Regions from separate parts of the Cellulosimicrobium sp. PMB13 genome, predicted to be linked through region 2. Evidence: predicted binding sites of a transcription regulator. Region 2 holds the regulator's gene; the other holds the start of a gene.
The links. The regulator LexA, encoded in region 2, represses DNA repair genes until DNA is damaged. The targets are predictions, from matches to a motif close to TCGAACANNTGTTCGA.

Region 1: the regulator LexA is predicted to act here: its motif matches at 2,070-2,085, upstream of V5D56_RS03855 (replicative DNA helicase).

What each region holds. Positions count from the first base shown of each region.
Region 1 is NZ_CP145910.1:786,682-802,169, forward strand. Features, by position in the region: gene V5D56_RS03855 (replicative DNA helicase) at 1-2,010, opposite strand, end outside; gene V5D56_RS03860 (MATE family efflux transporter) at 2,342-3,697, shown strand; gene rplI (50S ribosomal protein L9) at 3,907-4,353, opposite strand; gene rpsR (30S ribosomal protein S18) at 4,373-4,609, opposite strand; gene V5D56_RS03875 (single-stranded DNA-binding protein) at 4,701-5,246, opposite strand; gene rpsF (30S ribosomal protein S6) at 5,407-5,697, opposite strand; gene V5D56_RS03885 (transglycosylase domain-containing protein) at 5,901-8,282, opposite strand; gene V5D56_RS03890 (helix-turn-helix transcriptional regulator) at 8,687-9,382, shown strand; gene V5D56_RS03895 (inositol-3-phosphate synthase) at 9,379-10,470, shown strand; gene V5D56_RS03900 (MFS transporter) at 10,844-12,175, shown strand; gene V5D56_RS03905 (epoxide hydrolase family protein) at 12,176-13,399, opposite strand; gene V5D56_RS03910 (MDR family MFS transporter) at 13,843-15,333, shown strand.
Region 2 is NZ_CP145910.1:2,773,082-2,788,569, reverse strand. Features, by position in the region: gene serA (phosphoglycerate dehydrogenase) at 1-1,165, shown strand, start outside; gene V5D56_RS12500 (pyridoxamine 5'-phosphate oxidase family protein) at 1,256-1,705, shown strand; gene V5D56_RS12495 (DUF5302 domain-containing protein) at 1,825-2,019, opposite strand; gene V5D56_RS12490 (aldo/keto reductase) at 2,184-3,242, shown strand; gene nrdR (transcriptional regulator NrdR) at 3,291-3,863, opposite strand; gene V5D56_RS12480 (LysM peptidoglycan-binding domain-containing protein) at 4,251-4,658, opposite strand; gene lexA (transcriptional repressor LexA) at 5,051-5,779, shown strand; gene V5D56_RS12470 (L-lactate dehydrogenase) at 5,888-6,904, opposite strand; gene V5D56_RS12465 (ATP-dependent DNA helicase) at 6,930-9,053, opposite strand; gene hflX (GTPase HflX) at 9,199-10,746, opposite strand; gene V5D56_RS12455 (class I SAM-dependent methyltransferase) at 10,881-11,552, shown strand; gene dapF (diaminopimelate epimerase) at 11,576-12,598, opposite strand; gene miaA (tRNA (adenosine(37)-N6)-dimethylallyltransferase MiaA) at 12,595-13,626, opposite strand; gene V5D56_RS12440 (hypothetical protein) at 13,616-14,248, opposite strand; gene V5D56_RS12435 (YbjN domain-containing protein) at 14,366-14,959, shown strand; gene V5D56_RS12430 (YbjN domain-containing protein) at 14,956-15,468, shown strand.

The sequences.
Region 1 (15,488 bases), 2.0 Mb from region 2:
CTCGACGCGCTTGCCCGAGGACATGAGCTGGAGGTAGTCGATCACGACGAGCTTGAGGTCGTGGCGCTGCTTGAGCCGCCGGCACTTCGCGCGGATCTCCATGAGCGACATGTTCGGCGAGTCGTCGATGAACAGCGGCGCCTCGGCGACCTTGCCCATCGTGCCGGCGAGCTTCTGCCAGTCGCCGTCGTCCATCTTGCCGGAGCGCATGCGCGTCAACGGGACCCGTGCTTCGGCCGCGAGCAGACGCATCGTGATCTCGTTGCGGCTCATCTCCAGGGAGAAGATGACGGACGCCATCTGGTGGTGCACCGCGGCGTGCGTCGCGACGTTGATGCCGAGCACGGAGTTGTGCGTCGGCACCATCGACCGACCCGCCAGGTACAGGTGGGAGGGGTGCTCGACCTCGACGCAACGCACCGGCACCGACTCGACCCGCCGCACGTCGACGACGAAGCGTGACGTCAGCCTCGCGGTGCCCGGGCGACGTCGGTCCTTGTGGACGAGGCGCTTGCGCTCCAGCGCGAAGACGTCGTCATCTGTCGTGAAGGTGATCGTGTAGGCCGTCGATGACGCCTCGCTCCGACCCTTCACCGCCCTCGTCGACCAGCCCGTGCGATATCCGAGCGTGTGCACCAGCTCCCGCGTCTCGGACGCGAGGCGCCCGTTGGTCAGCGTGATCTGCACGCTGCCCGTGGGGTCCACCGTTCCGTCCGCGTCCAGGAGTCCCGCCAGCAGCTCTCGTCGCTGGACCTCGCTGGCCCGCAGGTACGGCTCCGGAATGCGCGACGTCGCCGCCTCACCGAGGGCACGCAGCTGGTCGTCGGTCGGCTCCGTCGAGTAGCCCAGGCCCTCGATCCGCATCGCGATCTCAGGATCGGCAGAGGTGAACTCTGCCCGACGTGAGCTCCCGTCACCCAGCCAGACACCCAGGGCGTACGGATGGATCGGCAGCTCGGCCTCCGGGAGAGCCAACGGGGCCGCCGTCGCGATGGAGTGGTTCACACGCCCGTCCGCCGTGGTGCACCTCACCGTGGCGGCGATCTCCTCGGTCGTGCGGACGGACGACTCAGGCGTCTCGCCACCGCGCACCACGCGACGCTGCGCACGGGTCGACGTCACCCACTGGTGCTGGGCGTCCGCGACGATCACGGTGCCGTCGTCGAGCTCGACCTCGTAGCAGGGGCGTCCGACCATCACCTCGGTGGCGGCGACGACGCGGGTCGGCGTCCCGTCGGCCGCGACGAGCAGGTCGCCGACGGCTACGTCCCCCATCGTCGTCCAGCCGGACGGCGTGGGCAGCGGCGTGTCGAGGGCGAGGGCCTTGCCGATGGCCGGTCGCGCCGCGACGACGATCATCTGACCCGGGTGCAGCCCGTTCGTCAGCCGGTCGAAGTCGGAGTACCCGGTCGGCACGCCGGTCATGCCCTCGCCGCGGCCCTGCGCGGCCTCGATCTCGTCGAACGTGGGGCCCAGGATGTCGGACAGCGGCGCGTAGTCCTCCGTCGTCCGCCGCTCGGTGACGGCGTACACCTCGGCCTGGGCGTTGTTGACGATCTCGTCGACGTCGCCGCCGTCGGTCGCGTACCCGAGCTGGACGATGCGCGTCCCGGCCTCGACGAGGCGGCGCAGCACCGCGCGCTCGCGCACGATGCGCGCGTAGTACCCGGCGTTGGCGGCGGTCGGAACACCCGCCATGAGGTCGTGGATGTACGGGGCTCCACCGATCCGCTGGAGCTCTCCGCGCTTCGTCAGCTCCGCGACGACGGTGATGGCGTCCGCCGGCTCGCCGCGACCGTAGAGGTCGATGATCGCGTCGTAGACAAGCTCGTGCGCCGGGCGGTAGAAGTCGTTGCCGCGGATCTGCTCGATGACGTCGGCGATCGCGTCCTTGGAGAGCAGCATGCCGCCGAGGACGCTCATCTCGGCCGCGACGTCCTGAGGCGGCGTGCGGTCGAACCCGGAGTGACCGGATCCCCCGTAGCTCTCCTCGAGCTCGTCGATCGACATGCGCCCCTCGTTCCCCCGGGGACACGGCCCTCTCGGGGGCGCCCCGGGCATCGCCCGCGTCGTACACGTGTTCTACAGCGGGCCACCCACACGACTGTCCCGGTGGCCGCACCTTCTGATCCGACAGGCACGACCCCGCGACACTAGATCCGCCTCCCGGGCACCGCAAACGTGCCTGTGCACAGGCCGGTGGACAGACGGGGGGCAGCCTGTGGACACACCCCCTCGTGCTGTGCACACCCGGTGGACAACCATGTGGACAACGAGGGGATATCCCTGTGTACAGGCGGCCGGAGCCCGCCTGACCAGCCCTTTCACTACCCTCAGGGGTGTGGACGAAAGAAAGTTCGACGACACGCCGACGACACGCCGGTCGCTGCTCGACCGGCAGATCCTCGCCCTCGCCGTGCCTGCCCTCGGCGCCCTCGTCGCGGAGCCGCTCTTCGTCCTCGTCGACTCGGCCGTCGTCGGACACCTCGGCACCGCACAGCTCGCCGGGTTGTCCCTCGCCTCGACGCTGCTCGTCACGCTCGTCGGCCTGTGCGTCTTCCTCGCGTATGCGACCACGGCCGCCGTCGCGCGACGCCTCGGCGCCGGCCAGGAGCGTGAGGCGCTGCAGTCCGGCGTCGACGGGCTGTGGCTCGCGCTCGGCCTCGGGATCCTGCTCGCGGGCCTCCTGTGGATCACCGCGCCCTGGGCCGTCGGCGCGATGGGCGGGACGGGCGACGTCGCGGAACACGCCGTCGTGTATCTGCGCTGGTCGGCTTTCGGCCTCCCCGGCATGCTCCTCGTCCTCGCCTCCACGGGCGTGCTCCGCGGGCTCCAGGACACCCGCACGCCCCTGTGGGTCGCGGCGGGCGGCGCGACGGCCAACGCGGTGCTCAACGTCGTCCTCGTCTACGGCGTCGGCCTGGGGATCGCCGGGTCCGGCATCGGCACGGCCGTTGCCCAGCTCGGCATGGGCGCGATCCTCGTCGCGGTCGTCGTGCGCGGTGCCCGACGCCGCGGCGCGGCCCTGCGTCCCGCAGCCGGCGGCATCTGGGCCAACGTCCTCGCGGGCACGCCGCTCTTCGTCCGCACCCTCTCGCTGCGCCTCGCGATCCTCCTCACCGTCTTCGTCGCCACCGGGCTCGGCGAGGTCACGCTCGCGGGCTACCAGGTCGTCGCCTCCGTCTGGGGGCTCGCCGCGTTCGCGCTGGACGCGCTCGCCATCGCCGCGCAGGCGCTCGTCGGCTACGGCCTCGGCGCCGACGACGTCCCTCGCGTCCGCGCGGTCCTGCGCCGCACGCTGCAGTGGGGTGTCGCGGCCGGGGCTCTCCTCGGTCTCGTCATGGCGGCGGGCGGCTGGTGGTTCGCGCTCCTCTTCACGTCGGACCCCGACGTGCGGACCGCCGTCGCCCTCGGCATGGCCGTCTGCGGCCTGCTCCTGCCCATGGCCGGCTGGGTGTTCGTCCTCGACGGTGTCCTCATCGGCGCCGGCGACGGCCGCTTCCTCGCCTGGGCGGGCATGCTCACGCTCGTCGTCTACGTACCGTTCGCTCTCGCCGTCCGGCACTGGGCGCCCGACGGCGCGGCCGGGCTCGCGTGGCTCTGGCTCGCCTTTGCGGGGGTCTTCATGGCAGCGCGTGCCGTGACCACCGGGCTCCGCGCCCGCGGCTCGCGCTGGATGGTCACCGGCACCGCCTGACCCGCGCGAGGTGTCAGCACCTCACGGGTCCCTGAGCCCGCGCAGCGCTGACAACCCTGAGGGCCCCAGAGCTGTCAGCACCCCACAGGTCCAGAGGCCGGTGCAGTGCTGACGACGCGCACGGGCTCGCGACGCACGAAGGCCCGGCCCCTCCGGAGAGGGACCGGGCCTTCGACGTCCGAGCCCGAGGGCTCAGGGGTACTGCGGGATCAGGCAGCGACGACCTTCACCGCGACGGTCGCGGAGACCTCGGGGTGCAGGCGGACGGAGACCGTGTAGTCACCCGTCGCCTTGATCGGCTGACCGATCTCGATCTTGCGCTTGTCGACCGACGAGCCGGCAGCGGCGACCGCGGACGCGATGTCCGCCGTCGTCACGGCGCCGAAGAGACGACCGGCAGCGCCGGCCTTCGCCTCGACGACGACCGGCTTCGACTGCAGCGAGTCGCGGATCGCCTTCGCGTCGTCGAGCGACGCGATCTCGCGGGTCTTGCGCGCCTTGCGGATCGCGGAGACCTGCGACTCGGCGCCCTTCGACCACGGCGTGGCGAGCTTGCGCGGGACGAGGTAGTTGCGGGCGTACCCGTCCTTGACCTCGACGACGTCGCCGGGCTCACCGAGACCGGTGACCTCGTGCGTCAGGATCAGCTTGGCCATGAGTTCTTCCCCTTCCTGCTCAGCGAGCCGTCGACGTGTACGGCAGCAGAGCCATCTCGCGGGCGTTCTTCACCGCACGGGCGATCTGGCGCTGCTCCTGGACGGAGACGCCGGTCACGCGACGCGCGCGGATCTTGCCGCGGTCGGAGATGAACTTGCGCAGCAGCGCGGTGTCCTTGTAGTCGACCGACTCGATCTTGGCCGACTTCAGCGGGTTGGACTTCTTCTTGGGCTTGCGCACCACAGGCTTCGCCATGGTGTTGCTCCTCTACAAGGTGCGATCTGCGCCCTGGCCGCTCACGCGGCGTCAGGCACCAGATGTCGGGTGTTCTGGGTGAGGCGGACGGTCAGAACGGGGGCTCGTCCGAGAACGAACCACCGGACGACGCGGGGCCTGCCGTGGCCCACGGGTCGTTCTGCTGCTGACCGCCGCCGGAAGCGCTGAATCCGCCACCGCCGGAGGCTCCGCCGGAGCCTCCGAAGCCGCCACCGCCGCCGCCGAAGTTGCCGCCGCCACCGCCACCCGAGCGCTGGGCCCGGGTGACCTTCGCGGAGGCGTAGCGCAGGGACGGACCGATCTCGTCCACCTGCAGCTCGACGACGGTGCGCTTCTCTCCCTCACGGGTCTCGTACGAGCGCTGGACGAGACGGCCCTGCACGATGACGCGCATGCCCTTCGTCAGCGACTCCGCGACGTTCTCCGCGGCCTCGCGCCAGATCGAGCAGCGCATGAACAGCGTGTCGCCGTCCTTCCACTCGTTCGACTGGCGGTCGAAGGTCCGCGGCGTCGACGCCACCGTGAAGTTGGCCACCGCCGCACCCGCAGGGGTGAAGCGCAGCTCAGGGTCACCCGTGAGGTTCCCGATCACCGTGATGACGGTGTCACCTGCCATGGCCTGCTCCTTCGTGGTTCGTCGGTGTCGTCGGCGTCGTGTCTCGACTCGTACGATCTCTCGCCGCTCGCGCGTCGGCCCATCCCATCACGCGGCGCCCACACGCGCTACGGCGTGGGGACGACCCGTGGACGAGGGCCGAGAGGGGGTGCGGGGAGGGTCAGCGAGCGTCCGTGCGCAGGATCTTGGTGCGCAGCACGACCTCGTTGAGGCCGAGCTGACGGTCCAGCTCCTTGGCGGTGTCGGACGTCGAGGTGAAGTCGACGACCGCGTAGATGCCCTCGGACTTCTTCTTGATGTCGAACGCCAGGCGGCGACGACCCCAGATGTCCACCTTGTCGACGGTGCCGCCGTCGGTCTTGATGACCGACAGGTACTTGTCGAGCGACGGGGCGACGGTGCGCTCCTCGATCTCGGGGTCGAGGATGATCATCAGTTCGTACTGGCGCATGCGGGTAACCCACCTCCTCTGGTCTTCGCGGTCACGGTCCATCCGTGACAGGAGGGTTCTCATGCACTGCTGTGCGCTCTCGCGCACTGCTGCCCGACGACGTCGCTCGCCCAGGTGGGCGTGCGGCAGCGCGGACAGCAGCTCCCCAGGCTACCCGCACGGGGCGGGGCCCGGGAAATCCGCGGGCTGGAGGCGCGACGGTGTCAGCCGCCGCCCCCGCCGCCGTTGTTGCCACCGCCGTTGTTGCCGCCGCCGCCGTCGGGCGGCTCCGTCCCGCCGTCCGTCGGCTCCTCGGTCGGCTCGGGCTCGGTCGGCTCCTCGGTCGGCTGGGTCGCCGGGTCCGGTCCCTTCGACACGACGATCGAGATCGTCGAGCCCGGTGGCACCTCCGCCATCGACGACTGGCTCAGCACGTACCCGCGCGGCTGCTGGTCGGAGAACTCCTCGGTGACCCGCACCTTGAGCCCGGCTGCCTGGAGCGCCGAGCGCGCGGCGCCCTGCTCCATGCCGACGACGCCCGGGACGGTGACGTTCTCCGGCTGCTCGACCGGCGGCGGCTCCTCCGTGGGCTCCTCGGTCGGCGTCTCCGTCGGGGTCTCGGTCGGTGTCTCCGTCGGCTGCGGCTTCTTCGGCGGGGTGTACGCGGGGAACTCCTGGACGGGCATGTTCGCCGTCGCGGCCTGCATGTACGACGTCCACGCCTCGACCGGCCAGGTACCACCGGTGATCTCTTCCCAGCCACCGAACGGGGTGATCTGCGCCTCGGAGACACCGTCGTCGGCGACCTGGTAGAGCCCGACCACGGTGGCGAGCTGCGGCACGTAACCCGCGAACCACGCCGACCGGTTGGTGTTGGAGGTCCCCGTCTTGCCGGCGACCGGGCGCTCGAGCGCCTGCGCCGGGTTGCCGGAGCCGCCGGGAGCCTCGACCACCTGGGTCATGGCGTACGTCGCGGCGGCCATGACATCCGGCTCGAACGCCTTCGTGCGGTCGTCCGCCCCGGGCGCCTCGTAGATGAGCCGTCCCTGCGCGTCGACGACGGACGCCACGATGTGCGGGGTCGATCGCATGCCCTGGGCGGCGAACGTCGCGTAGGCGCTGGTGATGTCGAGCGGGTGCGGGTACGCGGTGCCGAGCACGTTCGAGTAGACGGGCCCGAGCTCGGGGGTGTCGGCGGGGATCCCGGCGCGGGTCGCGACGTCCACCGTCTTCTCCGGGCCGATCTCCGAGTTCAGGGCCGCGTACACGGTGTTGACCGAGTTCGCCGTCGCCTTGACGAGGTCGATGTTCCCGTACGGCACGCCGCTGAAGTTCGTCACCGGATCGGTGAAACCCTCGATCTCGAGGTCGTTGTTCCCGTCGAAGCGCTCGTCGAGCGTGTGCCCCTCTTCGAGGGCGCCGATGAGCGTGAACGGCTTGAACGTCGAGCCGCCCTGCGCGCGCGCGTCGACCGACGTGTTGAAGGGCTGCTCGACCGCGTCCGGACCGCCGTAGAGCGCCCGGATCGACCCGTCGGCCGGGTCGATCGACGTGATCGACACCTTGAGGTTCGGTGACGCGTCCTCGGGGACCGACTGCGCCGTCGCGACCGCGGCCTGCTGGAGCGCCGGGTCGATCGTCGTCGTGACCTTGTATCCCTTGGTCTGGAGCGCATCCTTCGGGATCCCGTTGGCCTCGAGCTCGCTCTCGACCATGTCGAGCAGGTAGCCCGTGGGGCCCTCGTAGAGGTTCGACTTCGCGTACTCGACGGCCTCGGGGAACCCGCCGGCGAGCGCCGCCTGGTGGTCCGCCGCGGAGATGTGCCCGTCCTCCTCCATCTGATTGAGCGTGCGCTTCCAGCGGTGCACCGCCTGGTCGTGGTTGTTCGCGGGGTCCCAGTTCGTCGGGCTCGGGATGATGCCCGCGATCATCGCCGCCTGCGACACGGTGAGGTCGGCGGCGTCCACGCCGTAGTACTTCTGCGCCGCGGCCTGGATGCCGTGCGCGCCGCGACCGAAGTAGATGGTGTTGAGGTAGTTCCCCAGGATCTCGGACTTCTCCTGCTGCTGCGTGATCTTCAGCGCGAGGATGGCTTCCTTGAACTTGCCCGCGTAGTCCGTGGTCGTGTCCATGTAGTACCGCTCGACGTACTGCTGCGTGAGCGTCGAGCCGCCCTGCTGGCTGCCTCTCGTGAGGTTGTTCAGGAAGGCGCGGCCGATGCCCCGGATGTCGACACCCGAGTTGGTCCAGAACGTGCGGTCCTCGGACGAGACCACGGCGTCCCCGATGTACTTCGGCAGCTCCGCGTAGTCGACGATCACGCGGTCCTCGACCGCGTACCGACCCATCTCCGTCGTCTGGTCGCCCCAGTAGACGGTGGACGTCTGGTTGTCGATGTCGGGCAGCGTCCTCGGGACGTCGGTCGTGTACCAGGCGGCGACGAGGACGCCCGCGACGAGCGCGACGCCGGTCAGCATCGTCCCGACGACGACGCGCCACGACGGCAGCCACCGACGGAAGCCCTTGACGCGCGAACGCGGGTAGTCGAAGAAGCGACGGCGCCCGCTGGCGGTCGTCCGTCCCTTCGTCCTCGTGGATCGCGCCACGGTCTACCTTCCTCTGGGGGACAAGCGGAGAGCGGCAGGATGCGCGCTCGTGGCCCGTCACGACCCGGCCCGGGGGCCGACGCCGCGTCCCCGCCTGAGGCGAGGGACGTCGTCGGGCACGGGACCGGCACACGGCGGACCACCCTGAACAATAGGGCGTCGTCCCCCGCGCACAAGGGCCTGCGGCGACGTTCGGGCGATGCTGCCCCATTGATTCGCCCGGGCGTCCCCGCCCCTCCCCGGGTCCTTCACAAACCCCCGCGACCCCCGTGACGCGCGTCTCACCGGCGCGCCGGCATTGCGCGACACCTCGGGAGGACCTAACCTCTCGATGTATCGACTCGATACATCGAGTTCTTCGGCCGGTCGGCCGGCGAGGCGTGAGGCAGTCAGGAGGTGGGATCGTGCGCAGCAAGACACCGGTGCTCGAGACCGCGATCCTCGGACTGCTCAACGAGTCGCCGCTGCACGGGTACGAGCTGCGCAAGCGGCTCAACATCATGCTCGGCTCGTTCCGCGTGCTGTCTTACGGCTCGCTGTACCCGGCGCTGAAGTCGCTCGTCGCGCGCGGCCTCATCACGGGGACCGAGCAGACGGCGGCGCAGACGGCGCTCGCACCGGCCCTCTCGGGCAGGCGCGCGCGCATCGTCTACGAGCTGACCGCCGAGGGCAAGGAACACCTCCAGGACGTGCTGGCCTCCTCAGGGCCCGCCGCATGGGAGGACGAGAGCTTCGACGTCCGGTTCGCGTTCTTCGCGCAGACCGACGCCGAGACCCGCATCCGCATCCTCGAGGGCCGGCGCACCCGGCTCACGGAGAGGCTGGAGGCGGTCAGGGAGTCCGCGGCCCGCACCCGCGAACGGCTCGACGAGTACACGCTCGAGCTGCAGCGCCACGGACTCGAGCAGGTCGAGCGCGAGGTGCGCTGGCTCGACGGTCTCATCACCACCGAGCGCGACCGGACCTTCGGGCATCCCCGAGGGAGCGGCCGCGCACGACCCAGCAGCACCCCGCATCCTGCGGAACCACCCGAGCAGGAGCCCGACGGCGCACGGCGACCCGAGGACCCTGGAACTTCGAACACCAAGGAGCGAGGATGACCTCCATCCGCGTCGCCATCGTCGGCGTAGGCAACTGCGCATCGTCTCTGGTCCAGGGCGTGCACTTCTACCGTGACGCCGACCCGAGCAGCACCGTCCCGGGCCTCATGCACGTGCAGTTCGGCGACTACCACGTGTCGAGCCTCGAGTTCGTGGCGGCGTTCGACGTCGACGCGAAGAAGGTCGGCTTCGACCTCTCCGAGGCGATCAACGCCTCCGAGAACAACACGATCAAGATCGCGGACGTCCCGCCGCTCGGCGTGACCGTCCAGCGCGGCCCGACGCTCGACGGCATCGGCAAGTACTACGCCGAGACCATCGAGGAGTCGGACGCCGAGGCGGTCGACGTCGTCGCCACGCTCCGCGAGGCGCAGGTCGACGTGCTCGTCTGCTACCTCCCGGTCGGGTCGGAGCAGGCCGCGAAGTTCTACGCGCAGGCCGCGATCGACGCCGGCGTGGCGTTCGTCAACGCGCTCCCCGTGTTCATCGCGTCCGACCCGGAGTGGGCTGCGAAGTTCGAGGAGGCCGGCGTGCCGATCGTCGGCGACGACATCAAGTCGCAGGTCGGCGCGACGATCACGCACCGCGTGCTCGCCAAGCTGTTCGAGGACCGCGGCGTCGTGCTGGACCGCACGTACCAGCTCAACGTCGGCGGCAACATGGACTTCAAGAACATGCTCGAGCGCGAGCGCCTGGAGTCCAAGAAGGTCTCCAAGACCCAGGCCGTGACCTCCAACCTCACCGGCGCCCTCGCCGGCAAGACGGAGGACCGCAACGTCCACATCGGCCCGTCGGACTACGTCGCGTGGCTCGACGACCGCAAGTGGGCGTACGTGCGCCTCGAGGGCCGCGCGTTCGGCGAGGTCCCCCTGAGCCTCGAGTACAAGCTCGAGGTCTGGGACTCCCCCAACTCGGCCGGCATCATCATCGACGCCGTCCGCGCCGCGAAGATCGCCAAGGACCGCGGCGTCGGCGGCCCGATCCTCTCGGCGTCGACCTACTTCATGAAGTCCCCGCCGGTCCAGATGGAGGACACGAAGGGCCGCGCCCAGCTCGAGGCCTTCATCGCCGGCGAGGTCGAGCGCTGATCTGATCGCCCCGAGGTAGAGCTCTGGTCCGCGAGGTAGAGCCCTGGTCCGTGGGTGGGGCGTCGTCTCACCTGCGACCGGGGCGCTACCTCGCGGACCCACGCTCTACCTCTCGCGCCAGGGATTACCTCGCGAGGGCGGCCGCAGCCACGGCCTGCGGTGAGACGGCACCGGGAGGGCGGGTGGGCGCGCCGCGTCGTGGCGGGTCTGGCGGGAGCCGCGAGGAACGAGCGGCGGATGGTAGACGCGGCGCGCTCACCCGCCCGACCACCCGAGCCGACGACGCCCACAGACCACCCGAGCCGACCCACGCCGTCGCGCACGGGGGACAACCGCATGTTCCGGCCGCCACGACGAAACGTAGGGTGAACGTGTGGGTGTGATCTCCGAGCTCCGGGCGCTGCTGCGCCTCGGGGGCTTCCGTCGGCTGTTCGCGGTGCGGCTCGTGTCGCAGGCCGGCGACGGCATGTTCCAGGTCGGCCTGGCCTCCCTGCTGTTCTTCTCCCCCGAGTCGCAGGGCACGGCGGCGGCGATCGCGGGCGCGTTCGCGGTGATGCTCGCGCCGTTCACGATCGTCGGGCCGTTCGCGGGCGTGCTGCTCGACCGCTGGCAGCGGCGGCAGGTCCTCGTGTGGGGCAACGCGGTCCGCGTCGTCCTCACGCTCGGCATGGCCGTGCTCATGCTCTCGGGCGGCGTGAGCGGCTGGATCTATGCGGTCGGCCTCGCGGCGCTGTCCGTCAACCGCTTCCTCCTGGCCGGCCTGTCCGCGGGGCTCCCGCGCGTCGTCGACGGCCCGCTGCTGCTCACGGCGAACTCGCTGACCCCCACGCTCGGTGCCGGTGCGGCGTTCGTCGGCGGCGGTATCGGGTTCCTCCTGGGACTGACGTTCGAGCCGGGTCGGGTCAAGGACTCGTCCGCCCTGGTGTGCGCGGCCCTCGTCTTCGGCGTCGCGTCCCTCCTCGCGCTCCGGCTGGGCCGCACGCAGCTCGGTCCCGACCGGCCCGCCGAGGCCGCCATCACGAGCGAGATCGCGAAGGTCGCGCGTGGCCTGGTCGACGGCGCGCGCTACCTCGTCGCGCGCCGCACGCCCGGTCAGGCGCTGCTCGCGATGGCGACGCACCGGTTCTTGTACGGCGTCGTCTTCATCGCGTCGATCCTCATCTCGCGCAACCTCCTCGACCCCGGCAACCAGGACGCGGGCATGGCGACGTTCGCGATCGTCGTCGGGCTCACGGGCGTCGGCGGCGCGGGCGCGATGGTCCTGACGCCCACGCTCTCGCGGTACACCGGTCCGCAGGCGTGGATCGCGATCATGCTGCTGCTCGCCGCGGCGAGCCAGCTCCTGCTCGTCGCGACGCCGTCGCGCGCCGTGGTCTACACCGGCGCCGCGCTGCTCGGGCTCGCGGCGCAGGGCACGAAGATCGCCGTCGACACGATCGTCCAGCGCGACACCGAGGACGGGTATCGGGGGCGTGCCTTCGCGTTCTACGACGTCCTCTACAACGCGGCGTTCGTCGGGGCGGCCGCCCTGGCGGCGTTCACCCTGCCCGACACGGGCTGGTCCCGCGGGGTGTTCGTCGCGCTCGCGATCGCCTACGTGCTCGCCGCGCTCGTCCTGTGGACGCGCGGGGCGCGCCGTCCCGCCCCGGTGGCGGGCGCCGTCGTGCCCGACGCCGCAGCGACCTCGGGCACGACCCGCGCCTGATCAACCGGTCGGCGCGGCCGTCTGGTCGAGCTCGGCGGCGAAGGCCCGCAGGTCGTCGACGACGAGCCGCGGCTCCTCGAGCGCGGCGAAGTGCCCCCCGCGCGGCATGGTGGCGAACCGGCGGACGTCGAAGAAGCGCTCCGCGTACTCGCGCGGCGGCTGGGCGATGTCGCGCGGGAAGCACGCGAATGCCGTCGGCACCTCGAGGCGCGCGGACCACGCGGCGTCGTCCCCCTCGCCGGCCCACCCGGCGTCGGCCTCGCCGTCCGCGCTGCCCCACGACTCCGCACCCGACTCGTCGCCCCAGTCGGCGTCGGGGCCCTCGTTGTACAGCCGCATCGACGACCGGACCGAGTTGCCGACCCAGTAGAGCATCACGTTGGTGAGCAGGTCGTCGTCGGACGGCATGGTCTCGGACAGGTACGCGAAGTGGTCCACGAGCCACGCGGCGAGCCCGACCGGCGAGTCGCTCAGCCCGTAGGAGAGGGTGAGCGGACGGGTCGACTGGATCGCGACGTACCCGCCGTGGTTCGCGCTCCACGCGTCGATCGCCGCGAACATGGCCTGCTCGGCGTCGCTCGCGGTCTCGCGGTCGACGAGGAAGAGGTTGGGGAACGGCACGTCGGTGAGGTGGAGGCCTGCGACCTGGTCGGGGTGGGCGCGGGCTACCTCCTGCGCGACGACGCTGCCCCAGTCGCCGCCGTGCACGAGGTAGCGGTGGTACCCGAGCCCGGCCATGAGGCTCGCGACGACCTCGGCGCTCTGCGTACCGCTGAAGGTTCCTGCGTCCGGCTGCTCCGAGTAGTCGAACCCGGGGAGCGACGGCACGACGACGTCGAACACGATGGCGTCGGGCCCGACGGCGGGGTCGCGGCCGGTGAGGAGATCGACCACGTGGTCGTAGCGGTGGAACGAGTCCGCCCACCCGTGCAGGAGCAGGAGCGCGGGGGCGTCCGGTCGCACGGCGCGCTCGTGGATCGCGTGGACCTCGCGACCGTCGACCGTCGCGACGACGTGCTGGAGCCGGTTGAGGCGGGCCTCCTGCGCGCGCCAGTCGTAGCCGTCCGCCCAGTACGCGGCGAGGCGGCGCACGGTCGCGAGCTCCGTGCCGCGGGCCCAGCCGTCGCTCTCCGGCTCGGAGGGCCACCGGGTGCGGGCGAGGCGCTCGCGCAGGTCGTCGAGGACGGGCTGCGGGACGTCGATGGTGAACGGTCTGATCTCCATGATGGCCTCCGGGTGCTGCTGGGCTGACGGTTCACCTCGACGGTAGCGAGGGAAGAGGTCTGTTTCTGTCCTCTTCCCCGGCCTGGAGCGAACGGTTCTGCTGTCGGCGACACCGATGACTCCGACGCCGAAAAGGAGTCGTCTCGTCGGGTGGGAATAACGCAGGATGAGGATCGGTCGTACAGGGTACGGATCTTCGTGGCGGACGCCGCGAGGCCCGGCCGGCCCGACTCCACGGGCCTCTCGACCGACCTCCCCCGACACCGCCGTCGCGTGCCCTCGCACGCGACCTCCGGGCTGCCGCCGCGCAGCCCGACACCGCCCCTCGCCGGCCTGGACCGAGACCGGCGCACCGAACGACGCGAGCGGAGAACCCCGTGCCAGCCTCCCCCTCCCCCGACACCACGGCTCGACCCGTGCCCCGCGACGCGGTGACCGATGCCGTGACCGACGCTCAGGTGACCGACGCGCCGTCGCGCACCGCACCGCACGTCGGCGTCGACAAGCTCCCGCGCGAGGACTTCCTCGTCATCGCGCTGCTGCTCGTGTCCGCGTTCGTCGTGATCCTCAACGAGACGACGATGAGCGTCGCTCTCGCGCCACTCATGGACGACCTCGGCATCACGGCGAGCACCGGTCAGTGGCTCACGACGGCGTTCATGCTGACGATGGCCGTGGTCATCCCGGCGAGCGGCTTCCTGCTGCAGCGCCTCGGCACGCGTGGGGCGTTCCTCCTCGCGATGTCGCTGTTCAGCGCCGGCACCCTGCTCGCCGCGCTCTCGCCCGGCTTCTCCTGGCTGCTCGTCGGTCGAGTCGTGCAGGCGTCGGGCACGGCCATCATGATGCCGCTGCTCATGACGACGATCATGACGCTCGTCCCGCCCGCGATCCGCGGCAAGGTCATGGGCAACATCTCGATCGTCATGGCCGCGGCGCCCGCGCTCGGCCCGTCTCTCTCCGGCCTCATCCTCGACACGCTGAGCTGGCGCTGGGTGTTCGGCATCGTCCTGCCGATCGGCCTCGTCGCGCTGGTCCTCGGCTTCTTGTACGTACGGGACGTCGCAGACCGTACACACTCGCGCCTCGACCCGCTCTCGCTCCTGCTCGCCGCGCTCGCGTTCGGCGGCCTGGTCTACGGGCTGTCGAGCATCGGCGAGGCCGCGCGTCACACCCCGGTGGTGGCGCCGTGGATCCCGATCGTCCTCGGGGCGCTCGCCCTCGCGGTCTTCGCGTGGCGCCAGCTCGTACTCCAGCGCGAGGACCGCGCCCTGCTCGACCTCCGCGTGTTCGCCTCGCGCGGCTTCAGCGTCCCGCTCGGCATCATGGCCGTCGGCATGGTCGCGATGTTCGGCTCGCTCATCCTGCTCCCGCTGTTCCTCCAGGACGCGATGGGTCTCGAGCCGCTGCAGACAGGACTCATCGTCCTGCCGGGCGGTCTGCTCATGGGCCTGCTCGGCCCGACCGTCGGTCGCCTGTTCGACCGCGTCGGCCCCCGTCCGCTCGTGATCCCCGGCGTCAGCGTCGTGGCCGTCGCCCTCGGCGCGTTCACGACGATCCACGCGGACTCGTCGCCGTTCTTCGTCCTCGCGCTGCACGTCGCGCTGAGCCTCGGCCTCGCGTTCATGTTCACGCCGCTCTTCACGACGGCCCTGTCGTCGCTCCAGCCGAACCGGTACTCGCACGGCTCGGCCGCGATCGGCACGGTGCAGCAGCTCGCCGGCGCCGCCGGCACGGCGATGTTCGTCGCCGTCATGACCACGCGCTCGATCGCCTACGAGGCGGAAGGCGCCTCAGCGCAGGTCGCGCTCGCCGAGGGCGTCGGCGACGCGTTCGTCTGGGGCACCGCGGTCATGCTCGTCGCCGTCGGGCTGTCGTTCCTCCTGCGCCGCACCCCGGCCGCTCCGCACGGAGCCCCGGTCCCGTCCGGCCACTGACGAGCAGTCCGGCGCCGGACGAGGCCGGAGGCGCGTCGCCGTACCACCCCCGAGGTGGGCCGGACGCGCGCCGAACATGACGGGAAGGGCCCCGAAAGGGGGCCACACGTGACGGGACCGGCGCCGGACGGGACGGGCGCCGGACGAGGCCGGAG
Region 2 (15,488 bases):
GCTCGCCGCCTCGAACCTCGAGGCCGCGGGGATCGACGTCACCGTCCGCACCGGAGCGCTCGACGAGTCCGAGCTGATCGACGCCCTCCAGGGCGTCCACCTGCTCGGCATCCGGTCCAAGACGAACGTCACCGCGACCGTGCTCGAGAACGCACCGGACCTCGTCGCGCTCGGGGCGTTCTGCATCGGGACCAACCAGATCGACCTGCGGTCGGCCGCGGCCCAGGGCGTGGCAGCCTTCAACGCCCCGTTCCAGAACACGCGCTCCGTGGTCGAGCTCGCGCTCGCCGAGATCATCGCCCTCACGCGCCGCCTCACCGAGCGCGACCGGGCGCTGCACGACGGCGTCTGGGACAAGTCCGCCGAGGGCGCCCACGAGGTCCGCGGGCGCACGCTCGGGATCGTGGGCTACGGCAACATCGGCACGCAGCTCTCGGTCGTCGCGGAGAACCTCGGCATGTCCGTCGTGTTCTACGACACGGCGGAGAAGCTCGCGCTGGGCAACGCCCGCCGCATGGACACGCTCGACGAGCTGCTCGAGACGGCGGACGTCGTGACGCTGCACGTCGACGGCCGTGCCGGGAACGCCGGCATGTTCGGGGCCAAGCAGATCGCCCGCATGCGACCGGGCGCGATCTTCCTCAACCTGTCGCGCGGTTTCGTCGTCGACTACGACGCGCTGCGCGAGGCGATCCTGTCGGGGCACGTCGCGGGAGCAGCTGTCGACGTGTTCCCGGAGGAGCCCAAGCGCAAGGGCGACTCGTTCCACTCGGAGCTCCGCGGCCTGCCGAACGTCATCCTCACCCCGCACATCGGCGGGTCGACCGAGGAGGCGCAGGAGGCGATCGGGCAGTTCGTGTCGTCGAAGCTGCGGGACTACCTCACGACCGGCTCGACGACGCTCAGCGTCAACGTGCCCAACCTCGCGCTCGAGCAGACGACGGGGATCACGCGCATCACGCACCTGCACCGCAACACACCGGGTGTGCTCGCGGCGGTCAACGCCACGCTCGCCGAGCACGGCACCAACATCGAGGGACAGCTCCTCGCGACGCGGGGCGACCTCGGCTACGTCGTCACGGACGTCGGCTCGCGTGTCGAGCCGGCCGTCGTGAGCGCGCTCGCCGACATGGAGCAGACGATCGCCCTGCGCGTCCTGGACTGACCGGGCGCTCGACCACCGGGTGCGAAGGTCCCCGTCACCGGGGACCTTCGTCGTCTGCGCACCGGTGGGGCCGCGGTGCCACGATGGAGCATGACCGGATACACGGACGACGCCGCCGAGGTGCTCGACACCACGACCTGCTGGGCGTTGATCGACGGCACGCACGTCTCCCGGCTCGCCGTGAGCGTCCAGGGCGAGCCCGACATCTACCCCGTGAGCGTGCGCGCGCACGACGGCACGCTCACCTTCCGCACCATCCCGGGGACCAAGCTCGCGACGCTCGTCACGAACGACCGCGTCGCCCTGGAGTGGGACGGGGTCGAGGAGGACTCCGCGTGGAGCGTCGTCGTGCGCGGGACGGCGCGCCGCCTCGACTCGGCGGAGCAGGTCGCGGCAGCGGGCTCGGTGGTCGAGCCGCTCGTGCCCCTCGTGGACGTCCCGACCGAGGAGTGGGTGCGGGTCGACCCGCACGCCGTGAGCGGGCGCCGGTTCCGCCGGGCCGCCGGGACCGGCGGAGGACGCCGGGCACCGGCCACCTGACGCGCGCGCCACCCGACGCGCGCTCCTGACGACCCGCGCGGCACGTCGCCCGTGTCCGGAGACGACGACGGGACCCGGCCGCACTCGGCGGCGCAGGTCCCGTCGGACGGCTCGAGCGGTCAGCCGGACTTGCGGCGGAAGGTGCGCTGCACCGGACCGACGGTCTCCGACCCGTGCACGGAACCGGTGTTCGACTCCCCGTCCGCAGACCGGTGCCGCGCGGCGTTCTTGCGGTCGAGCGCCTCGCGGAACTTCGCCTTGGCCTCGTCGCTGGGTGCCGTCTCGGCTGCTGGGCGCTGCTGGTCGGACGCCATCGCGTTCTCCTCGTCCTCGGGGTCAGGTGGGTTCGGCCGGGATCGCGTCCCGGCCGAGGTCGCATGCTCGCGAGCCCGACGGCGCGGGCTCCCTGCCAGCCTCCCCTACGCCCGGCGCCGGCGCCAGTCCTTTCCCGGCCGCCGCCTCGGGTAGCGTCGTGGACGTGCCCCGTACCGCTCCCGACGACGCCTCTCTCGCCGGCCCCGGCGACCTGCCGCACCGACGGCTCGGCCGCACCGGGCTGACCCTTCCCGCGCTCTCCCTCGGTCTCTGGCAGAACTTCGGCGAGGCCGACGCGTTCGCGACGCAACGAGAGATCGTCCTGCACGCCGTCGACCGGGGCGTGACGCACGTGGACCTCGCGAACAACTACGGCCCACCGGGAGGGGCGGCGGAGTCGTCGCTCGGTCGCCTCCTCGCGCGCGACCTGCGGCCCGTCCGCGACGAGCTCGTCGTGACGACCAAGGCGGGCTACCGCATGGGACCCGGTCCCTACGGGGAGGGTGGTTCGCGCAAGTACCTCTTGTCGTCCCTCGACGCGTCGCTGCGCCGGCTCGGCCTCGACCACGTCGACGTCTTCTACAGCCACCGCTTCGACCCGACCACCCCGCTCCACGAGACCGTCGGCGCGCTCGGGGCCGCGGTGCGCTCGGGGCGCGCCCGCCACGTCGGGATCTCGTCCTACTCCGCCCGGCGCACGCGCGAGGCGCTGCACGTCGCTGCCGAGCTCGGGGTCGAGCTCGTCGTGACCCAGGTCTCGTACTCGATGCTCAACCGGTGGATCGAGGTCCCGGACGCGTCGGGAGAGAGCGTGCTCGACGTCGCGGCGGACGCCGGACTGGGAGTCGTCGCGTTCTCGCCGCTCGCGCAGGGCATGCTCACGGACCGCTACCTGCGCGGGACACCGAGAGGCTCGCGCGCGGCACGCGGCGGACCTCTGCGCGGTGAGTTCCTCTCGGAGGAGAACCTCGAGCACGTGCGACGGCTCGACGCGCTCGCACGCTCGCACGGCCGCTCGCTGGCCGCCACGGCGATCGCCTGGGCGCTGCGCGACGAGCGGGTCACGTCGGTGCTCCTCGGCGCGAGCTCGACGCGCCAGCTCGACGACAACCTCGCCGCGCTCGCCGCGCCGGCCCTCACCGACGAGGAGCTCCGCGCGGTCGAGTCGGTCCCGGCGGACACCGGCATCAACCTCTGGGCGGCCCGCTCCAGCGACCTCTGACTCCCGGCGCGCCCGCGCGCGTGGCCCTGGCGCGTCCGCGCGGGCCGGTCAGCGCGTCGGGGACGTGGCGTCCACGCCGTCGGCCGTCCCGTCGACCTCGCCAGCACCGTCGGCACCGTCGCCGTGCACGGCCGCGTCGCCGGTCAGCCCGGTCAACCGGGCTGCGGTCCGCTCCTCGCGCTCGACGCGCAACGACGTGATGGCGCTCTCGAAGTCCTCGAGGGAGTCGAACGCCTGGTACACGCTCGCGAACCGCAGGTACGCGACCTCGTCGAGCTCGCGGAGCGGGCCGAGGATCGCGAGACCGATCTCGTACGCGTCGAGCTCGGCGCTCCCGCTCGCGCGGATGGTCTCCTCGACGCGCTGGGCGAGGAGCGCGAGGTCGTCCTCGTTGACAGGTCGGCCCTGGCACGCCTTGCGGACGCCGTTGACGATCTTCTCGCGCGAGAAGGGCTCGGTGACGCCCGACCGCTTGACGACGGACAGGCTCGCCGTCTCGATCGTCGTGAACCGGCGGTTGCACTGCGGGCACTGGCGCCGGCGACGGATCGACGCGCCGTCGTCCGACGTCCGCGAGTCGACGACACGCGAGTCCGCGTGGCGGCAGAACGGGCAGTGCATGGCGGCTCTCCTCGGCTGGGTCCCGGCACCCCGCAGGGCGAGGGCGGCGCGACGAACGTATGACGCCGCCCCACGACGGTGCAACACGCCGGGGCCGTACCGACGCAGCGGCCGCGGGAGCGAGCCGGGCCGAGGAACGCAGAACGGGGGCGACCGTTGCCGGTCGCCCCCGTCGGGACGCCCCCGTCCCCATCTCGCGCGCGACTCGCCTCGCGTGCGCCGACGTGCTCACAGGTCGCGGATGACCGCGGACCCGCCTCCTGCCCGGCCCCCCAGCCCGGCGAGTGAGGTGACACTAACTTAGGTCGACCTAAACGTAGAGCGCAACCCCAGGAACGCCACGAGCCGTCCGCGACCAGGTGTCGTAGGTCACAGCAGCGACGCGAGTCACTCGTCGACCGGGAGCACGAGCCGCTGCCCGGCCTGGAGACCCGATGACGACAGGCCGTTCAGCTCGACGATCCGCGCCACGACGTCGCGCAGGTCCTCGCCGGGCGAGGCGAGAGCCGCAGCATGGTCCCAGAGGGTCTCGCCCGCGGCGACGACGTGCACCCGGACCTCCTCGGGCTCCCCCGCCGAGCCCGCGACGGCGCTGCCCACGCGGGCGCCCAGCAGGACCAGGAGCGCCACGGCGACGACGAGGACGATCCGCCCTCGCCGCGTGAGTCGCAGCGGCGCGTCGGCCGAGACCTCCGTCGACGACCGCGCGCCACCCTGGCCGCGCCGCACGGGTCGGTCCTGCCGCTCCGGCTGCTCGGCCAGACCGCCGAGGCCGCCCCACGTCACACTCGTCATCACTACCTCCGTCCCTCGCCGGCGCCGGAGCGCCTTCCCCGGTCGCTCCGACCCGGCGAGGTTGCGTCGTCGACCCGAGAGCGGATCGAACACCTGTGCGTAGAACACCTGTACGAAGGTCTACCACGATCCGCCCACGGAGTCGAGACATGCTCGAACAGATGTTTGATTCACGGTGCTCTCTCCCCTAACCTGGGACCAGGTCGGTTCGCCGGACATGTCCACCGACAGGTCTGGCCCGGAACGCCTCCCGCCAGGGACGACGCACCGGATCAGGTCGACCGGTGCCCCCGGCCGCGCCGGGCGCACCACGACGAGGAGGCGGCGTGCCGTACGGGGAGGACTCCTCCCGGCAGGGCGCCGACCGTGAGGCGACGAGGGCGGAGACCACGATGGCGGGACGAGGCAGGGACACGAGCGGGGGGCTCGCCGAGGTGCGCGAGCTTCCCGACGGCACGGCGGGAAGCGACGGCCTGACGCCACGGCAGCGCCTGGTCCTCGACACGATCCGCTCCTGCGTCGAGCAGCGCGGGTATCCCCCGAGCATGCGGGAGATCGGTGAGGCCGTCGGCCTGACGAGCCCGTCCTCGGTCAAGCACCAGCTCACCACGCTCGAGCGCAAGGGGTACCTGCGCCGGGACCCGAACCGTCCGCGCGCCATCGAGGTCGTGCAGCCGGACGACGGCCGCCGTGCCGCGCCTCTCGTCCGTGTCCCCGACGAGCAGATGCACGACGAGGCCCACCCCGCGCCGTCCTACGTCCCCGTGGTGGGGCGGATCGCCGCGGGCGGCCCGATCCTCGCCGAGCAGGTCGTCGAGGACGTCTTCCCGCTGCCGCGCCAGCTCGTCGGCGACGGCGAGCTCTTCCTCCTGCGGGTGCAGGGCGACTCCATGATCGACGCCGCGATCTGCGACGGCGACTGGGTCGTCGTGCGCCGGCAGAACGTCGCGGAGAACGGCGAGATCGTCGCCGCGATGATCGACGGCGAGGCGACGGTGAAGACCTTCAAGCGGGGCGACGGCCACGTCTGGCTCGTGCCGCACAACGCCGCGTACGAGCCGATCGTCGGCGACGACGCACAGGTGCTCGGGCGCGTCGTGTCCGTGCTCCGCAGCCTCTGACCCGGCGGCACCGGCGGCACCGACCGGCCGTCACCCTGACGCTGCCCTCGCGACGACGGGCCGGTGATCCCCCTCGTGGGGTCACCGGCCCGTCGTCGTGCGGTGCTCCTACAGGCCGAACCGCCGCGCGACCTCGCGCAGCGACGCCGCGGAGCTCTGCAGACCGGCCAGCTCGGCGTCGGAGAGCGGAACCAGGACACGCTCGCTCGCACCCCGGCGGTCGACCAGCGTCGGGAGCGAGAGGCACACGTCCTCGATCCCGTGGTCGCCGTCCAGGAGCGTCGAGACGGGCAGGATCCGGTGCTCGTCGCCGAGGACCGCCTCGATGATGCGCGTCCCCGCGAGCCCGACGGCGTAGTTCGTCGCGCCCTTCCCCTCGATGATCCGGTACGCCGACTGCACCACCTCGCGCGCGATCTCCTCGCGCGCGTCCTCGGAGAGCGACGGGTGTCCCGCGATCCCGGGCCACTCGAGGAGCGGCACGCCGCCGATCGTCGCCGAGCTCCACAGCGGGATCTCGCTGTCGCCGTGCTCCCCGGCGATGTAGGCGTGGACGTTCTGGACCGCGACGCCGCAGTGCTGCGCGACGAGGAACCGCAGGCGCGACGAGTCGAGCACCGTCCCGCTGCCGAACAGGCGCTCGGGCGGCAGCCCGGAGAACTTCAGCGCCGCATAGGTCACGATGTCGACCGGGTTCGTCACCATGACGTAGACGGCGTCCGGGGCGACCTCGACGAGCCCCGGGAGGATCGTGCGCATGAGGCCGATCGTGCCCTCGGCGAGATCGAGCCGCGTCTGGCCCTGCTTCTGCTTCGCCCCCGCGGTCACCACCACGACGTCCGCGCCGGCGCACACCGCGACGTCGTCGGACCCCTCGACCTTCGCCATGGGCATGAACTGGATGCCGTGCTGCAGGTCGAGGACCTCCGCCTCGACCTTGGCCCGGTTGACGTCCAGCATGGCGACGGTCCGCGCCGCCCCACGCATGAGCGCCGCGTACGCGAGCGTCGACCCGACGGCTCCGGCCCCGACGATCGCCAGCTTCGTGGTCCGCGCTCCTGCCCTCGACCCGTGGCCTCCACGGCTCTCCTCAGGGGTGGGCAAGGTGGTGCCGGCGTCGATCATCGTGCCTCCGTCTCGTGGTCTTCGCTCAGCCTAGGGCGGCGAGGCGCCTCAGCGCAGCGGCAGCGACCTCGCGGTCGGTCGTCTGCCAGAAGCCGGGCATCGAGCGCGTGAGGAACGTGCCGTAGCGCGCCGTGACGAGCCGGGGGTCGAGGACCGCGACGACTCCGCGGTCTGTCGTGGAGCGGACGAGACGTCCTGCACCCTGCGCGAGCAGGAGCGCCGCGTGCGTCGCGGACACCTGCATGAAGCCGTTCCCTCCCGCGGCCTCGACGGCACGGGCACGCGCCGACCGCACGGGGTCGTCGGGCCGGGGGAACGGGATGCGGTCGATGAGCACGAGCTGGCACGACGGACCGGGGACGTCCACGCCCTGCCACAGCGACAGCGTCCCGAACAGGCACGTCGCCGGGTCGTCGGCGAACTCGCGCACGAGCGTGGGGAGCTGGTCGTCGCCCTGGCACAGCACGGGGACGTCGAGCCGCTCGCGCATCGCCTCGGCCGCAGCGACGGCGGCCCGCCGAGACGAGAACAGCCCGAGCGTCCGGCCACCCGCCGCCTCGACCAGCGCGGCGATCTCGTCGAGCTGGTGCTCGGTCGCGGCCTCTCGTCCGGGTGTCGGCAGGTGCTTCGCGACGTAGAGGATCCCCTGGCGCGGGTAGTCGAACGGGCTGCCGACGTCGAGGCCCCGCCAGGACGGCGCCTCCTCGCCGTCCGACGCGCTCCCGCCCAGCCCGAAGGTGCGGGCGACGGCGTCGAAGGTCCCGCCGAGGGCGAGCGTCGCGGACGTGAAGACCCCGGTGCGCTCGGTGAGGAGGTGGGTACGGATGAGACCCGCGACGCCGAGGGGCGCCGCGTGGAGCCTGCTCGCGCCCTCGCCGAACCGGTCGGCGGTCCAGCCGCCCTCGCCGGGCCGCGAGCACCAGAGGACGTCGTGCCCGGTCGGGTCCCCGGCCATCCGCTCGGCGACCTCGAAGAGCTGGAGCATCGCCGACTGCGCCATCTTCAGGCCCGTGTCCGGGGTCGCGGGCTTCTGGACGCCCGTCTCGGGCTTGAGGCGCGAGAGCACCTCGCGCGCCGCGTCGCGCACGGCTGCGACGGCGTCGCGCGCACCGTCGGGCAGCCCGTCGGGGAAGCGCTCCGCGGGCAGGGCGCCGACCACGGTGCCGAAGGCCGCGGAGGCGGCGTCGAGCGCGTCGGTCGTGGCGCCGCCGTGCCGGCGCGCGAGGCGCGCGGCGCCCTCGATGGCGGGGACGGAGAGGTCGACGGTCGCGGCCGCCGTCACGCGGTCGGCGAGCTCGTGCGCCTCGTCGACCACGAGCACGTCGTGCTCGGGCAGCACGCCCGGCGAGCCCATCGCGGCGATGCCGAGCATCGCGTGGTTCGTCACGACGACGTCGGCCTCGCGCGCGGCCGCCCGGGCCTTGTCGGGGAAGCACTCGGCGAGCAGCGGGCAGCGCTGGCCGAGGCACTCGAGAGCGGTCACCGAGACCTGCCGCCACGCCTTGTCGCTCACCCCGGGGACGAGGTCGTCCCGGTCACCGGTCGCCGTCTCCTGGGCCCACTCGCGCACGCGCACGACCTGCTCGCCGAGCGACGGCGCCGCGCGGCCGTCGGCCCGCGCGAGCGGGTGGTCGGTCGCGCCGGCCGTCTCGCCAGGCAGGTCGAAGAGCGTCGGCTCGTCCGTCGGGTACCCGCCGGCCACCTTGTGGACGCACACATAGTTGTGCCAGCCCTTGAGAAGGGCGATCGAGGCCGGGCGCGGCAGCTCTGCGCCGATCGCCTCCGCGACGAGCGGGAGGTCCCGGGTGATGACCTGGCGCTGGAGCGCGAGCGTGGCCGTCGAGACGACGACGCGCTCGTCGGTCGCGACGGCGTGCCGCACCGCGGGCACGAGGTACCCGAGCGACTTGCCCGTGCCGGTCCCGGCCTGGACGACGAGGTGCTCACCGCTCCCGATCGACCCGGCGACGGCCTGTGCCATGGCGTGCTGCCCGTCCCGGCGTGCGCCGCCGAGCTTCCCGACGGCGAGGTCGAGCAGCGTGTCGACGTCCGGGACGCCGGCGAGCGTCGCCGCGTCACGGGTGGGCGGGCCGTCCGCCGCCGCGGTGTCCTCGGTCGGACGGTTCGTGGCGGGCGAGACGGGAGGCACGCGTCGAGTCTACGGTCGGGCACCGACGCGGCGGGCGCGGCCCGACGGGGCTGTGGACGACGGCCGAAGCGACGACGCACGACGGCGCCGCCGGCACCGGAGCACCGTGCGGCGCCGTCCGTGGTCGAGGCGCGGTGGGAGCCGGTCAGGCGGTCGGGACCGCCCCGGCGAGCTCGGCCGCGAGCGCCTCCGCGACGCGGCCCCGCAGGAGCGTGCCCTCGGGCGTGTGCTCCTCGTGGTCGATCTCGCCCTCGGTGTGCACACGGTGCACGAGGTCGCCGCGGTGGTACGGCACGACGACGTCGATCGTCACGTCGGGCCGCGGCAGCTCGTCCGCGATGAGCTGCCGGAGCTCGTCGATCCCCGCGCCCGTGTGCGCCGACACGACGACCGTGCGCCGCTCGCGCCGCCGGATGCGGTCGACGACCTCCGGGTCGGCGACGTCGGCCTTGTTGAGGACGACGACCTCCAGGACGTCCTCGACGCCCGGGATGTCGGCGAGCACGTGCCGGACCGCGGCGATCTGGCCCTCCGGGTCCGGGTGCGACGCGTCGACGACGTGCAGCAGCAGGTCGGCCTCGCCGACCTCCTCGAGCGTCGACCGGAACGCCTCGACGAGCTGGTGCGGCAGCGCGCGCACGAAGCCGACGGTGTCCGCGAGCGTGTACACGCGACCGTCCTCCGTCCGCGTGCGCCGGACCGTCGGGTCGAGGGTCGCGAAGAGCGCGTTCTCGACGAGCACGCCTGCGCCCGTGAGCGCGTTGAGCAGGCTCGACTTGCCCGCGTTCGTGTAGCCCGCGATGGCGACCGAGGGGATCGCGTGGCGCTTGCGCGACGACCGCTTGGTCTCGCGGCCGGGGGCCATGGCCTGGATCTCGCGGCGCAGCTTGGCCATGCGGTTGCGGATGCGCCGCCGGTCCAGCTCGATCTTCGTCTCACCGGGCCCGCGCGAGCCCATCCCCGCGCCGGCGCCGCCGACCTGGCCACCGGCCTGGCGGGACATCGACTCGCCCCAGCCGCGCAGGCGCGGCAGGAGGTACTCGAGCTGGGCGAGCTCGACCTGGGCCTTGCCCTCCCGCGACTTGGCGTGCTGGGCGAAGATGTCGAGGATCAGCGCGGTCCGGTCGACGACCTTGACCTTGACGATGTCCTCGAGCGCACGCCGCTGGGAGGGTGCGAGCTCGCCGTCGATCACGACGGTGTCGGCACCGCTCGCGGCGACGACGTCGGCGAGTTCGGCGGCCTTGCCGGACCCGAGATACGTGCCGGGGTCGGGCTTCGCGCGGCGCTGGATCACGCCGTCGAGGACCTGGGACCCGGCGGTCTCGGCGAGGGCGGCGAGCTCGCGCAGCGAGATCTCGGCGTCCTCCGCGCTGGCGGCGGCGCCCTCCTCGCGCGCGTCGTGGCTCGAGCTCCACAGGCCGACGAGCACGACCTTCTCGAGCCGCAGCTGCCGGTACTCGACCTCGGTGACGTCCTGGAGCTCCGTGGAGAGACCCGCGACGCGGCGCAGGGACGCGCGCTCCGCGAGGTCGAGCTGCTCGCCGTCGTGCTCCGCGTGGACCGTGCCGCCCTCGGCGCGCGCCGTCCCGGCCCGAGCGAGCACCCGCGCCACGACGTCGCTCGCGATGTCCCGCGTCGCGTCGGTCGGCTCTGGTCGGGCCGACGTGGGGTTCGCTGGGGTCTGGGTCATGTGCCGCCTTCCGGTCGGGAGTGGTTCGCGGGCGCGCTGTGCGCCCGTCGGTACAACAAGCGTGGCACGCGGAAACGTCCCGGTGCCAACGGATTCCACGGCGGGCGTCCGATCCCCCCGTAGGATCACGCCTCGTGAGCGACGAGCCGGACCACTACTTCACCGCGAACCCCGCCTCCGCGGCCGAGCGGCGCACCCTCGCCGTGCGGCTCGCCGGGAGGGACGTCGAGGTGGAGGTGGCGTCCGGCATCTTCTCCCCCGGCCGCCTCGATCTCGGCACGCAGGTGCTGCTGCGCACGGTCCCGCCGCTGGGCGACGTCCTCGCCGCGCGGTCGGCAGGGTCCGCGTCCGACAGCACGGGTGCGCACGTGCTCGACCTCGGGTGCGGCTGGGGACCGGTCGCGCTGACGATGGCCCTCGACGCGCCCGACGCGACGGTGTGGGCGGTGGACGTCAACGAGCGGGCGCTCGACCTCGTGCGGCGTAACGCCGAGCGTCTCGGCCTCACCGGCGTCCGGGCCGTCACGCCGGACGCGGTGCCCGACGACGTCGCGTTCGCCGCGCTGTGGTCCAACCCGCCGATCCGCGTGGGCAAGGAAGCGCTGCACGGCATGCTGCTGCGCTGGCTGCCGCGGCTCGCGCCGGGCGCGGTCGCGCACCTCGTCGTGCAGCGCAACCTCGGGGCCGACTCGCTGCAGCGCTGGCTGGTCGAGCACCTCGAGCCCGCGATGCCCGGCGTCGTCGTCGGCCGGGCCGCGAGCGCCAAGGGCTTCCGCGTCCTGGAGGTCACGGCGCCCGGCGCCTGAACCCCGTCCTGAGGAGCGCGCCCTCAGACGACTGCGGGCTCGCCGTCGGTGTCCGTGGCCGGTACGGCCTGCGGCGCGTCGGCCGTGCTCGGCTCCCCGGCGACCGCTCTGGGCGCCCCGGCCGCGACGGGATCGAGGAGCCGCTCGAGGTCGACCTCGCCCGAGTGGACGAGCTCGGCCGACCCGGCCAGCTCGACGTGGTCGCCCGGGAGCGCCCGGACGCGCACGGTCCCGCCCGGGACGTCCACGAACCACGTGTCCGGGGCGTCGGGACCGCCCCACACGCGCACGGCGAGCGCCGCCGCGCACGCTCCCGTCCCGCACGACGGCGTCTCCCCCACGCCGCGCTCGTGCACCCGCATGCGGACGTGACCGACGACGGTGCCGTCCTCGGCGACCGTCTCGCCGAGGGGGACGACGAGCTCGACGTTCGTGCCGCGCGGCGGCACCGGATCGACGACGGGAGCGTCCGTGAGGTCGGCGTCCGCGAGCAGGTCCTCGCGCGCGAGCGCGAGCACGGTGTGCGGGTTGCCCAGGTCGACGCTCAGCGCCGGGCGCGGGACCTCCCAGCCGCGCACGACCACCGTCGCGTCGAATCCGGCCCGCAGCGCGTCGCGACCGCCCGGCAGGAACCACGGCCCCATGTCGACCGCGTACCAGCCGTCGTCCTCCTTGCGCACGCGCTTGACGCCCGCGCGCGTCCCGACGGGGACCTCGGTGCCCCCCGCGAAGCTCACGAGGCCGAGGCTCTCGGCGAAGGCCGCGAAGACGCGCACGCCGTTGCCGCACATCTCGGCGACGGAGCCGTCGGCGTTGCGGTAGTCCATGAACCAGATCGCGTGCGGGTCCTGCGCGAGGACGTCGCGCGACTCGGGCACGAGGGCCGTGGGCACGAGGCGGATCACGCCGTCGCCGCCGATGCCGCCGCGGCGGTCGGCGAGCGCGCGCACGAGCTCGGGCGTGAGGTCCAGCTCACCCTTCGTGTCGGCGAGCAGCACGAAGTCGTTGCGGGTCCCGTGGCCCTTCGTGAACCGGGTGCGCGTCATGAGCCCAGACTACGGCGCACCGGCGCACCCGTGTCCGCTTCGTCCGTCCCGCGGCGGTCCGACGGGACACCGCCACCGCCGGCGTCCCCCTCGGCGACGACGGCGAGCGCGTCGTCGAGCAGGCGCGGAGACCGTGCGTCGAGCCAGTGCACGCGCGGGTCGCGACCGAACCAGCCCATCTGCTTGCGCGCGAGGCGGCGCGTGTTGGCGGTGACGGCCTCGCGTGCCGCGTCCTGGGTCGTCTCCCCGTGCAGATGCGTCCGCACCTCCGCGTACCCGACCGCGCGCCGCGCGGTGCGTCCCATGCCCGCGGCCTCGAGGCGGCGCACCTCGTCGACGAGCCCGAGCTCCCACATGCGCTCGACCCGGCGCGCGACCCGCTCGTCGAGCACCGCGCGGTCGCAGTCGAGACCGATCTGCACGGTCGGTCGCACGTACTCCTGGCGCGGGAGGTTCGCCGTGAAGGGCTTGCCCGTGAGCTCGATGACCTCGAGCGCTCGCACGATCCGACGCGTGTTCGCAGCGCCGATGCTCGCCGCCGCGCCGGGGTCGAGACGGGCGAGCTCGTCGTGCAGCGCTCGCGTCCCCTCGCGCTCGGCACGCTCCTCGAGCGCGGTACGCACCGCAGGGTCCGTGCCCGGGAAGCGCATGTCGTCGAGGAGCGCGCGCACGTACAGCCCGGAGCCTCCGACGACGACCGCGCGCGCCCCTCGCCCGGCGATCTCGTCGAGCGCCGCCCGGGCCTCCTCCTGGTACCGCGCGACGGAGGCGTCCTGCGTCGGGTCGAGCACGTCGAGGAGGTGATGGGGCACGCCGCGGCGCTCCGCCACCGGGACCTTGGCCGTGCCGACGTCCATGCCGCGGTAGAGCTGGAAGGCGTCCGCGTTGACGATCTCGGCGGGTGCCCCCGGCGCGCCGAGGCGTTGCGCGAGGTCGAGCGCGAGGTCCGACTTGCCGGTCGCGGTCGGGCCGACGACGGCGACGACGACCGGGCTCGACGACGTGCGCGTCACGTGCTCAGGGCTCACCCGCAGAACGGTACCGGTGCCCCGGCGCGCCGACGGCGGCGTCCGCGGCGACGTAGCGACGGATCGCGTAGCGCTCGTCGATGTCGTCCTCGTGCAGCTGCTCCGACCGGACGGACCAGGCGGCGTCCACGAAGGCACCGAGCACGACGTCGGTCGACGCCCACCGCGGGTCGTCCGCGACGACGAGCGACACACCGTCGGCACGGAGCTCGCGGCCGAGGTCGCTCGCCACGTCCGTCGTGGTGTGCGGACCGACCTCGACCACGTCCAGCGCACCCCGCACGCCGCAGGCGCCGAGCGCGAGCAGCGCGACGGACGCTCCCACCCCGGCCTGCCGGGCGGGTGGCTCCCCCGTCCGGGCCAGGTCGTCGCCCGGGTCGACCCACGACGGGTCGCCCGCGGTGCGCCGCACCCCGACGGCGGCGAGCGACGCGGCGGCGGGGCCGCGCACCAGGGCACCCGTGGGGACGGCGGCGACCACGACCACGGGCGCGACGCCGCCGGTCAGCTCGCGCAACGCGTCGAGCGCCGCGGCGCGCAGCTCGCGCAGCACCTCCGCGCGACCGGCGGCGCCGGGGACGAGGAGCGGCGTGGCGGGCAGGACGACGGCGCGGGTGCTCACGCCACCCACGGTAGCGAGCGACGGGCGGTCCCAGGACCGGTGGGCACGGCCCGCGGCGCGGACACGACGCGACGCCCGAGGGCGACGGGACGCGCCGTCGCCGAGTACGGTGGGACGGTGAGGTTCTTCGGCGAGCGTGACGACGACCGGCGGGGGGACCAGCCCGGCGGGATCCCCGACGACGCCGGGACGGGACGCCTCGACGACGACGCGCTCCGCTCGCAGGTCGAGGACCTCCTGGCCCGCGAGCTCGGCCAGGTCGTGACCGCGGACGACCGGGCCCCGTCGCCGCTCGCGATCGCCCGGGTGGTCGAGTGGATCACCGACAGCGGCTACAGCTACTTCGTCGACTCCGACGGCGACGTCGGCGGCCTGTGGCACGGCCGCCTCTTCTACTTCCTGCTCTTCGGCAACCACGACGAGATCCTCCAGGTCCGCGGCCAGTGGAACCGGGACCTCGCGATCGAGCGCCTCGAGGAGGTGCTCGAGTTCTGCAACGAGTGGAACGCCGACCGCATCTGGCCCAAGACGTACACGCGCGTGCGCGACAACGGCATGATCCAGGTGTTCACGGAGGTCACGGTCGACCTCGAGCACGGCGCCACGGACGACCAGCTCGACCAGCTGCTGCAGTGCGGTCTGAGCACGGGGTCGATGTTCTTCGACGCGCTCGACGAGTTCTACCCGGACCCGGCGAGGCAGGCGCCATGACGCAGTCGCGCACGGGCTGGTTCGCCCGCCTCTTCGGCAACCGCCGCCCGAAGTCCGCCGAGTCGATCCCGGCCGAGGCGGAGCGTCCCCGCCCGCTGTCGATGTCGCGCGTCGGCGACCACCTCACGCGGCGCGGCTACCACTTCCGGGTCGACGACGACGGCGACATCACCGGCACGTGGGACGGGCACCGGTTCTGGTTCCTCCTGCTCGGCGACCGCTCCGAGATCCTGCAGGTCCGCGGCCGGTGGTCCACGACCCTGCCGCTCGAGGCGCGGCTGGTCACGCTCCAGGCCGTGAACGACTGGAACCGCGAGCGCATCTGGCCCAAGGTCTACGTGCGCGAGGAGGCGGGACGGCTCGGGGTGTACGCGGAGGTCTCGGTCGACCTCGAGCACGGCGCGACCGACGCACAGCTCTCGCAGACCGTCTCGTGCGGCCTCGGCACGGCCGTGCAGCTCTTCCACGCGATCGGCGCCCAGCTGCCGCCGGGGGTCGTCGAGGACTGAGCCGGGGCGTCGAGCCGTGG